Regions from separate parts of the Alteromonas sp. CH_MED4-4 genome, predicted to be linked through region 1. Evidence: predicted binding sites of a transcription regulator. Region 1 holds the regulator's gene; the other holds the start of a gene.
What was found. The regulator LexA, encoded in region 1, represses DNA repair genes until DNA is damaged. The targets are predictions, from matches to a motif close to TACTGTATNNNNATACAGTA.
Positions count from the first base shown of each region.

Region 2: uvrD (DNA helicase II) is a predicted target of LexA. The motif match lies at 2,830-2,849, and genes of this name have one in related genera.

Region 1 is NZ_JAYMEU010000003.1:142,909-147,348, forward strand. Features, by position in the region: gene WA381_RS03470 (COG1470 family protein) at 1-1,406, shown strand, start outside; gene lexA (transcriptional repressor LexA) at 1,519-2,145, shown strand; gene coxB (cytochrome c oxidase subunit II) at 2,728-3,891, shown strand; gene ctaD (cytochrome c oxidase subunit I) at 3,901-4,440, shown strand, end outside.
Region 2 is NZ_JAYMEU010000006.1:106,691-111,130, forward strand. Features, by position in the region: gene WA381_RS06280 (GGDEF domain-containing response regulator) at 1-556, opposite strand, end outside; gene uvrD (DNA helicase II) at 599-2,770, opposite strand; gene cysE (serine O-acetyltransferase) at 3,234-4,040, shown strand; gene WA381_RS06295 (sensor domain-containing diguanylate cyclase) at 4,138-4,440, opposite strand, start outside.

The DNA.
Region 1 (4,440 bases):
GCGGGTTCAGCGACGCATTTGTTGTGCTGGGTGATATGAATAACGATGGTGTAGATGAAATCATCGGTGCCGATAGTTGGAATGATATCTCAATCTACTCAGCAGTATCGAAAAGCAGTTTGGCAACGGCGGAACATGGTGACATTTGTGATATCGCCTATAGTAAAGAAAGCCCAGCTACAGAAGGAATAGTGGTTGTCTCCGAGTGTCAGTGGGGACAAGTTAGAGGTTTTGCATTAGAAGCGGGACAAATCTCTGAGCAGTGGGCTCTTAACCACAACACTTACAGTGGCATGTCACTTCTCATTGACGATTTAGACAATGACAATGTGGACGACATTATTTGGACTGGTGAGAATCAAATTTTAGTAGCGCAACAAGATGCCAACGGTGAATATGCCTTATCAGATATAAAAGGTGCGCCGCGCGCGAGTAGATATCATGCCGCGGGTTGGGCACCTTATGGCGATAATGATGAAAGAGCCGTCTTTGTTAGCGATACAAGTAGTTACGAATCATCTATTCAGATTTTATCGGTAGATAAAGAGGATAACTTTGCGATAAGTGCTGAGGTTGGCGAAGATGTCTATAACTATAGCAAACCGGTCGTTACAGACTACAACAATGACGGTGTGGGTGAGTTACTAATAGGGGCACTGGATTATAGTTCGTCGTTTAATGTCGTGAGACTTACAGATAACGCTATTCAGTGGACACTGAACAATAATCAGAATAGTGAAATTTCGTTTATTGAAGCCATTGACGTAAATAACGATAGTTACGCCGATGCAGTTATTATTGAGAACAATCGACTTAAAGCGTTTGATATCGAGAATCAGGTGCTTATCGACTCAATCATTAACGATTTTTCAATTAATGCGCTTGCTGCCTCTGAAAAAGACGGTGTGCATTATTTTGCTGTTGGGGGCTATAGTTCGCTCAAGCTCTATAAAATGCAGGATGGTGAATTTGTTGGATTGAATGAATTGGAAACCAATTGTGACCAATTGCTCACGGTAAATTTTGATAGTGATAGCGAACTTGAATTTGCGTGTTTAAATAGAAACTACAACACCATCAATGTTTATGACGTGGCGAGCGATGCATTAGAACTCAAAGACGCTATAGCACCGTCATTCTACCCTCAGTATATAGCGGCTGTTCCAACGACGTCGTCTAATCAGTCGATTCTCGCTATCTACCAGCCTAACGAGAATGACTATTCGTACAATTATTATGACAGCATCGCATATCGCGTGGTTGAGGTTGATAATAAAGGCAATGTGGTGTGGCAAAGCCCTGGACTTGGGCTCGATAATGTTGAAGGCATGCGCACACGTCAAAATAGTGATGGGGAGCTGGAGTTACAAATTAGTAACCCGAACATGGCTCTTCTCGTAAAATAAGAGGAAAGCACTTGTCGTAGGCTATTGCAGATCGCAAAAGACGCGGCAAGTGCTTGTTATTTAGTTTTAGGTGTATATACTTACAGGAACTGTATGAACAGACAGGTCTTTTATGCGCCCACTCACAGCTCGACAAACCGAAGTTTTAGAACTTATTAAAACAACCATGTTAGAAACGGGAATGCCGCCTACTCGTGCGGAAATAGCCCGTCAGCTTGGCTTTCGTTCTGCTAATGCAGCAGAGGAACATTTGAAAGCATTGGCGCGTAAAGGCGTGATTGAAATTTTGCCTGGTACGTCTCGTGGCATTAAGCTCAATATCCCTCTTGATAACGACGCACAAGAAGAAGAAGGCCTACCGTTAATTGGGCGTGTTGCAGCCGGTGAGCCGATCTTGGCGCAAGAGCATGTTGAATCGCACTACAAAGTCGATCCTGCACTGTTTCAACCCCATGCCGACTTTTTGCTACGCGTTAACGGTATGAGCATGAAAGACATTGGTATTTTAGACGGTGATCTTCTCGCTGTTCATCGCACCACTGATGTTCACAACGGTCAGGTGGTTGTGGCGCGTGTAGATGAAGACGTCACCGTAAAGCGTCTAGAGAAACGCGGGCGTGAAGTATTGCTTCATGCTGAGAATGATGAGTTTGCACCAATAAAAGTTGATTTAGCGACTGAACATTTTGCGATAGAAGGCATTGCGGTGGGTGTGATCAGAAACGCTGACTGGATGTAGTATTTTAGCTTGTTTGTATAAAAGCGGCGCGTTAGCCGCTTTTTTTATGTCTTTTGTTCCTGTTTTTTTCTTCAATCTGCCAACTTAGGTTTTATCCTGCCCAGCAAACCTGTTGGTTTTCTGCGCGCTTATTTTTATCATTACTCACGTTATTCTTTCTATGAATGCTTCAAGTATTTTCCATTTTTTATTGTGAATTTTGTTTGAAATCGACATTGAGTCATCGATTACTTATTGATTTCTTAACTAGTTAGTCGAGCATTTACTTTAACCCCGTGTTCAAAATGCCTGTTTGATTCCAAGGGCATCCCACAGCAATCGCTTTCTCTTTTTTGCACTTGAAATCCCCGCGACCATTTTAGTAAATGATTAAAAATTAACCACTTCGTTAAATTTTTAATAGAAAAGACTAGACGGCGCGACATTATTGCGCAATTCTTATACAGAGATTAACAAAATAATAACAATGACTCTAAATTTGTTTTACAAGTTGAGGTTATGGGTCAATCGTTCGCAAACCATTTGGTAGGGCATCGCGCAAATTAATCAGCGTCTTTGACCACGCCATTACGGAGGTGCTGAGTGAAACAACTAACGACCGTTTTCGCAAAATGGTGTTCTAGTATACCAATTTTGCTTTTTTCCCCTTTGCTTTTTGCGCAAGAAGCAAGCGAAGAAGCCTCTTCGCTTAATTTGAGACGCGGTGCTACCGACATCAGTGGGCAGGTATACGACCTCCATATGTTGATGTTCTTCATTTGTGTAGGTATCGCGGTTGTAGTTTTTGGCGTGATGTTCGCCTCAATGTATCTACATAGAAAGTCCCGTGGCGCCAAGCCAGCTAATTTTCACGAAAACGTGAAGGTGGAAATTGCTTGGACCGTTATTCCTTTCCTTATTCTTATTTTCATGGCGGTACCCGCAGCGAATACCCTAATTGCTATGGAAGACACGTCTGAGCCTGACATGACGGTGTTAGTAACAGGCTCTCAATGGAAATGGCATTACAAGTACATGGATAGCGATGTAGAGTTTTATTCTTTACTCGCCACTCAGCGCGAGCAAATAGAAAACAAATTTCAGAAAACAGATAACTACCTGCTGGAAGTTGACCGTCCCTTGGTTATTCCTACTGGGAAAAAAGTACGCTTTCTTATTACCTCTGACGACGTTATCCACTCTTGGTGGGTTCCTGACTTTGCCGTGAAAAAAGATGCCAACCCCGGCTTTATTAACGAGTCTTGGGCCAAGGTGAATGAGCCGGGTATTTATCGCGGACAGTGCGCAGAGCTTTGTGGTAAAGACCATGGCTATATGCCGGTTGTGGTAATTGCTAAAGAACCCGCCGAGTTTGAAAAGTGGATGGGCGAACAAGAAGAGATTGTTCGTAAAGCAAAAGAAGAAGAGCAGCGTCTACTTTCTATGAATATGTCTATGGATGAACTGATGAAAGAGGGCGAGCGAGTATACAACGCAACGTGCGCTGCTTGCCATATGCCAAATGGTGAAGGTTTACCTGGCGTGTTCCCGGCATTAAAAGGCAGCAAGATGGCACTAGAAGATCAGCAAGGTCACATTGACATCGTGCTGCATGGAAAGTCAGGAACAGCCATGCAAGCGTTTGGAAAAATGCTAAGTCTTAAGGAAATTGCCGCCGTAGTCACTTACGAGCGAAATGCCTGGGGCAATAAAACTGGCGATATGGTTCAAGCCAAAGATGTCAACGCAGTGGCAAACGGAAACTAGGAGCAGACAATGAGCAAAGCAACTGAAGTTATTTCGCCAGATACCTCTGCGCCTCATGACGGTCACCTACATGATGACCATGAACACCACGATCATATTCCTAAAGGGATAACGCGTTGGTTGTTTACCACTAACCATAAAGACATAGGCACACTTTACCTGTGGTTTGCCTTTATTATGTTTTTAGTTGGTGGTGCGATGGCCATGGTGATCCGCGCTGAACTATTCCAACCCGGTCTACAAATTGTAGAGCCAAACTTCTTTAACCAAATGACTACGGTACACGGGCTTATCATGGTATTTGGTGCAGTAATGCCAGCCTTTACTGGGCTCGCAAACTGGCTTATTCCCATGATGATCGGCGCCCCTGACATGGCGTTACCGCGCATGAATAACTGGAGCTTCTGGATTTTACCAGGTGCCTTTCTCATTCTATTGAGCTCGCTCTTTATGGAAGGCGGCGGCCCTGCTTTTGGATGGACTTTCTACGCGCCCCTTTCAACGACTTACAGTGGCGATTCGACAGCGTTGTTTGTGTTCTCTGTTCAC
Region 2 (4,440 bases), on a different contig from region 1:
TGCCTGTCATATCAGGCAACGTGTTGTCAGTGATAACAAGACGTACGTTTTTGTGTTCAGACAAGCATTGCATAGCGTCTGTAGCCGTTAGGCATTCAAACGCAATAAAATTATGGCGCTGAAGTAATGAAACGGTTTTTGAGCGCAACACCCGATTAGTGCTTACCACGACGACACCAGTAGACTTGTTTTTTTCTAATCGGCTAATAAGACGATTGAGGTAGTCGTAGTTCTGCGAATTTTCTTTGGGAATGTAATCGACAACGTCACGTTCTAGGACTTTATCGCGAATAGCGCTATCTAAACTTTCTGTTGTAGCAATGGTGGGAATGAAAGACTCAACAGTAAAGTCGATGGCTTCGCCTTTTGGTGCATCGGGAAGCGAGTATGCAACAATAGCACACAGAAAGGTTTCCGGCATATTTTGCGAAAACCGTGCTTTGCCTTCTGTCAGCGACGTTGCGCCAACGGGGGTAAGACCAGCCCGGCGTACTAATTTCGCTATAAGTTCAAGGTTGCCTTCACCATTTTCGATGATCAGCACGTGTTGCTGCATACATTTCAACTTAGGTTTAGGCTACCTTGCCTATTAATAATGTTACGCTTTCTCCAGCTTTGCGTAAGCAAGTACCAGCCATTTGCTGCCAAATTCGTCGAAGTTTACTTGAACTCGACCGTGCTCACCACTCCCTTCGTAGTTAAGTACGATCCCTTCGCCAAATTTACGGTGTACAACTCGCTCACCTAAACTAAAGCCCGTTTCTTCAAAACTGGCGTGCGACGTCGCTTGGCTAAAGCGGTTGTGCACGGGCCGCGAAATAGTCGATTTCAGTCTAACCTCTTCAACGCAGTCTGCTGGCATTTCGCGAATAAATCGAGAAGCAGTATGATACTTATCTTGGCCATAGAGTCGACGACTTTCTGCATAAGTAATATACAACTTTTGCATTGCTCTGGTCATACCAACATAGCAAAGTCTGCGTTCCTCTTCCATTCGACCTGGCTCGTCGTTAGTCATTTGGCTAGGGAACATGCCTTCTTCTACACCTGCTAAGAATACCAGTGGAAATTCAAGGCCTTTAGCGGTGTGAATGGTCATCATTTGCACGGCATCCTGGTCTTTATCCGCCTGGGTTTCACCTGCTTCCAGCGACGCATGAGCTAGAAAGGCTGCCAGAGGCGACATTTCTTCGGCTTCTTCAGGCACGATAAAAGTTTTACATGCAGTAACCAATTCTTCTAAGTTTTCTAGACGTGCTTGGGCCTTTTCTCCGCGCTCTGCTTGGTACATGGCGTACAGACCAGACTGGCGAATAGCCTTATCGGCTTGTTGGTCAAGGGGCTCATCTAACGTGGATTGCTCTAGCTCAGTAATTAGCAACACGAAGCTTTGCATAGCATTTAGCGCGCGGCCTTTAAAGCCACCTTCATTAATGAGCAACTGACACGCCTGCCACATTGAACAGTTGTGCATTCGCGCGGTGTCGCGCACTTGCGATAAGGTTTTCTCACCAATACCGCGACTTGGGGTGTTTACTACACGCTCGAAAGCTGCATCGTCGTGCGGGTGGCTCACCATACGCATATAGCCAAGGGCGTCTTTAATCTCTTGGCGTTCGAAGAAGCGCAGACCGCCGTATATGCGATACGCCAGCCCTTCGTGCAGCAAGGCTTCTTCCAGTACTCGAGACTGGGCGTTGTTTCGATAAAGAATAGCGGTATCAGTAAGGGCGTTGCCTTGATTAAGCCAATCTTTGATTTTCGAAACAATAAAGCGCGCTTCATCTAGCTCGTTGAAACCCGCATATACAGAAATCAGCTCGCCTTGCGCGTCTTCCGTCCAAAGTTCTTTCCCTAAACGGCCCGTATTGTTGTCGATAACCGTGTTCGCCGCTTTAAGAATGTTTCCTGTAGAGCGGTAATTCTGCTCAAGGCGAATAGTAGTAGGCTCGTTGAAGTCTTTCAGGAAGTGCTGAATATTATCTACGTTCGCGCCGCGCCAGCCGTAAATAGACTGATCGTCGTCGCCAACAATCATAATGTTATTATTACCACCACTACACAGCATACGAAGCCATGCGTATTGGATATTGTTGGTATCTTGGAATTCGTCTACTAACACTGCACGGAAACGACGTTGATAGTGGGCTAATACTTCTGGGTTTTTAGCCCATAATTCATGTGCGCGTAGCAACAGTTCAGCAAAATCTACCAAGCCTGAACGGTCACAAGCGTCTTGATATGCCGCATAGACTTCGCGCATGGTCTTTTGAATATGATCGCCGTGGGTTTCAATGTGCTGAGGGCGCAAGCCTTCGTCTTTGTTGCCATTTATGTACCACTGAATTTGACGAGGCGCCCAATGCTTTTCGTCTAGGTTCATGGCCTTCAGAATGCGGCGAATAAGTCGATACTGATCATCCGAATCAATTATCTGAAAATTCTCAGGCAAGTTGGCTTCTGCATGATGCGCGCGTAACAGGCGGTGTGCAAGCCCGTGGAAGGTACCAATCCACATATTGTGCAGGCTGCGACCCATCAACGACTCTATTCGGCCGCGCATTTCTTTGGCTGCTTTATTGGTAAAGGTCACTGCCAAAATAGAAAAAGGGGCGATGTTTTCGACTTCCATTAACCACGCAATGCGATGCACTAATACGCGGGTTTTACCACTGCCCGCGCCAGCCAAAACTAGGGCGTTAGATAGTGGGGCTGCTACTGCTTCACGCTGTTTGTCGTTTAGCTCGTCTAGCAGTCGAAATACATCCATAGTGTGGTACCTGTTAGTTGATAGTGTTATACATTCAGCAGCGCGCTATTATGCCACCTGCCTGTTAATTTATACAGTCCAGTTTTTCCCAGTGAAGATAAATTTCAACGGCATTATACGTTCGTGTGCAATCATGATTTTAAGTATTATTTAATGAAAGATACGAGCGCTCTGAACGTTCTATTAAATTAATGGAAGCACTCAGTTAGACGCAGCGAGAGAGCAGAGTGCTTTAACGATGTGTACATGTACGATACGGTTATTAGCTATAACGAATTAATTCGATAAATTGATCGAATTATGCGCTTGGTCGGTATCACATCGGTATTGCATCACATCAAACTCAGGTAAACTTTTACGCGTTCCCTTTTGTCAGCATAGATATGCCCAGCAAGGAACAAGTTTAGATCGCTTACCCAATTTTCTGATAGAACACAGCATTTTTATATAACGGGACATGCTCATGACCGCACTTACAACGCCCATCGATTTTTGGTCTACGCTAAAACAAGAAGCGCAAGTTGTTGCTGAAAAAGAGCCTTTGCTGTCTAGCTATGTGCATGCCAGTGTTCTTGCACATCACAACTTTGAATCGTCGCTTAGTTTTATTCTGTCGAACAAAATGGCAGACGACGTCATGCCTGCGCTCGCCATTCGCGAAGTTTTCGATGAAGCTTACTTACTTGAGCCAGGCATCAGCGAAGCGGCTATTGCTGACATTCTAGCGATTAAGGCGCGGGATGCGGCGGTCAACGATTACCTTACTCCCTTACTTCACTTTAAAGGTTTTCATGCTGTGCAAGTACACCGCATGGCGCATTACCTTTGGGTTCATGGGCGTCATCAGCTTGCTTTATTCTTACAAAGCCGCAACTCGGCAAGCTTTGGTGTAGATATCCACCCTGCTGCGCGTATAGGTAAAGGCGTCATGTTTGACCATGCAACTGGCATTGTAGTGGGCGAAACTGCAGTGGTTGAAGACAACGTATCTATTTTGCAGAGCGTTACATTAGGTGGTACCGGTAACGAGTCGGGCGACCGCCACCCTAAAATTCGCCAAGGCGTGTTAATTGGCGCTGGCGCCAAGATCCTTGGAAATATTGAGATAGGTGAAGGCTCAAAAGTAGGCGCTGGTAGCGTTGTACTCAATAGTGTTCCAGCTCACGTTACTGTGGTGGGTGTTCCAGCTAAAGTGGTTGGGAGACCGGTTTGTCAAAGCCCATGTGAATCCATGCGCCAAAACGTACTAGAAGATAACTCCCACGTATAAAATTGGGGTCAGAGTACATTTCTGCTTTCGTAATAATGGGGTCAGAGTACATTTTTGTCTTCAGCGTATTTGAGCGATTAAATGTACTCTGACCCCATTATTTGAGGGTTATTGTGTTGCCGCCTTTTTCTTTTGATGCGTAGAGTGCCCGATCGGCGCGCTGAATGAGCGTCTCGAGTGTATCGCTTTGCTGCATAAGAGTGACGCCGAAGCTCGATGACAATGACACTTCTGAAATAACGATTGCGTTTATACCTTCACGTACCTTTTCCACCAAATTAAGGGCGTTTTGCTCGCTGATATTAGGCAGAAGCAGTACAAATTCGTCGCCGCCGAAACGGGCAAAAACATCAGCTTTACGCACAATATCCTTCGTCACCTGACTTAATCGGCGCAATGC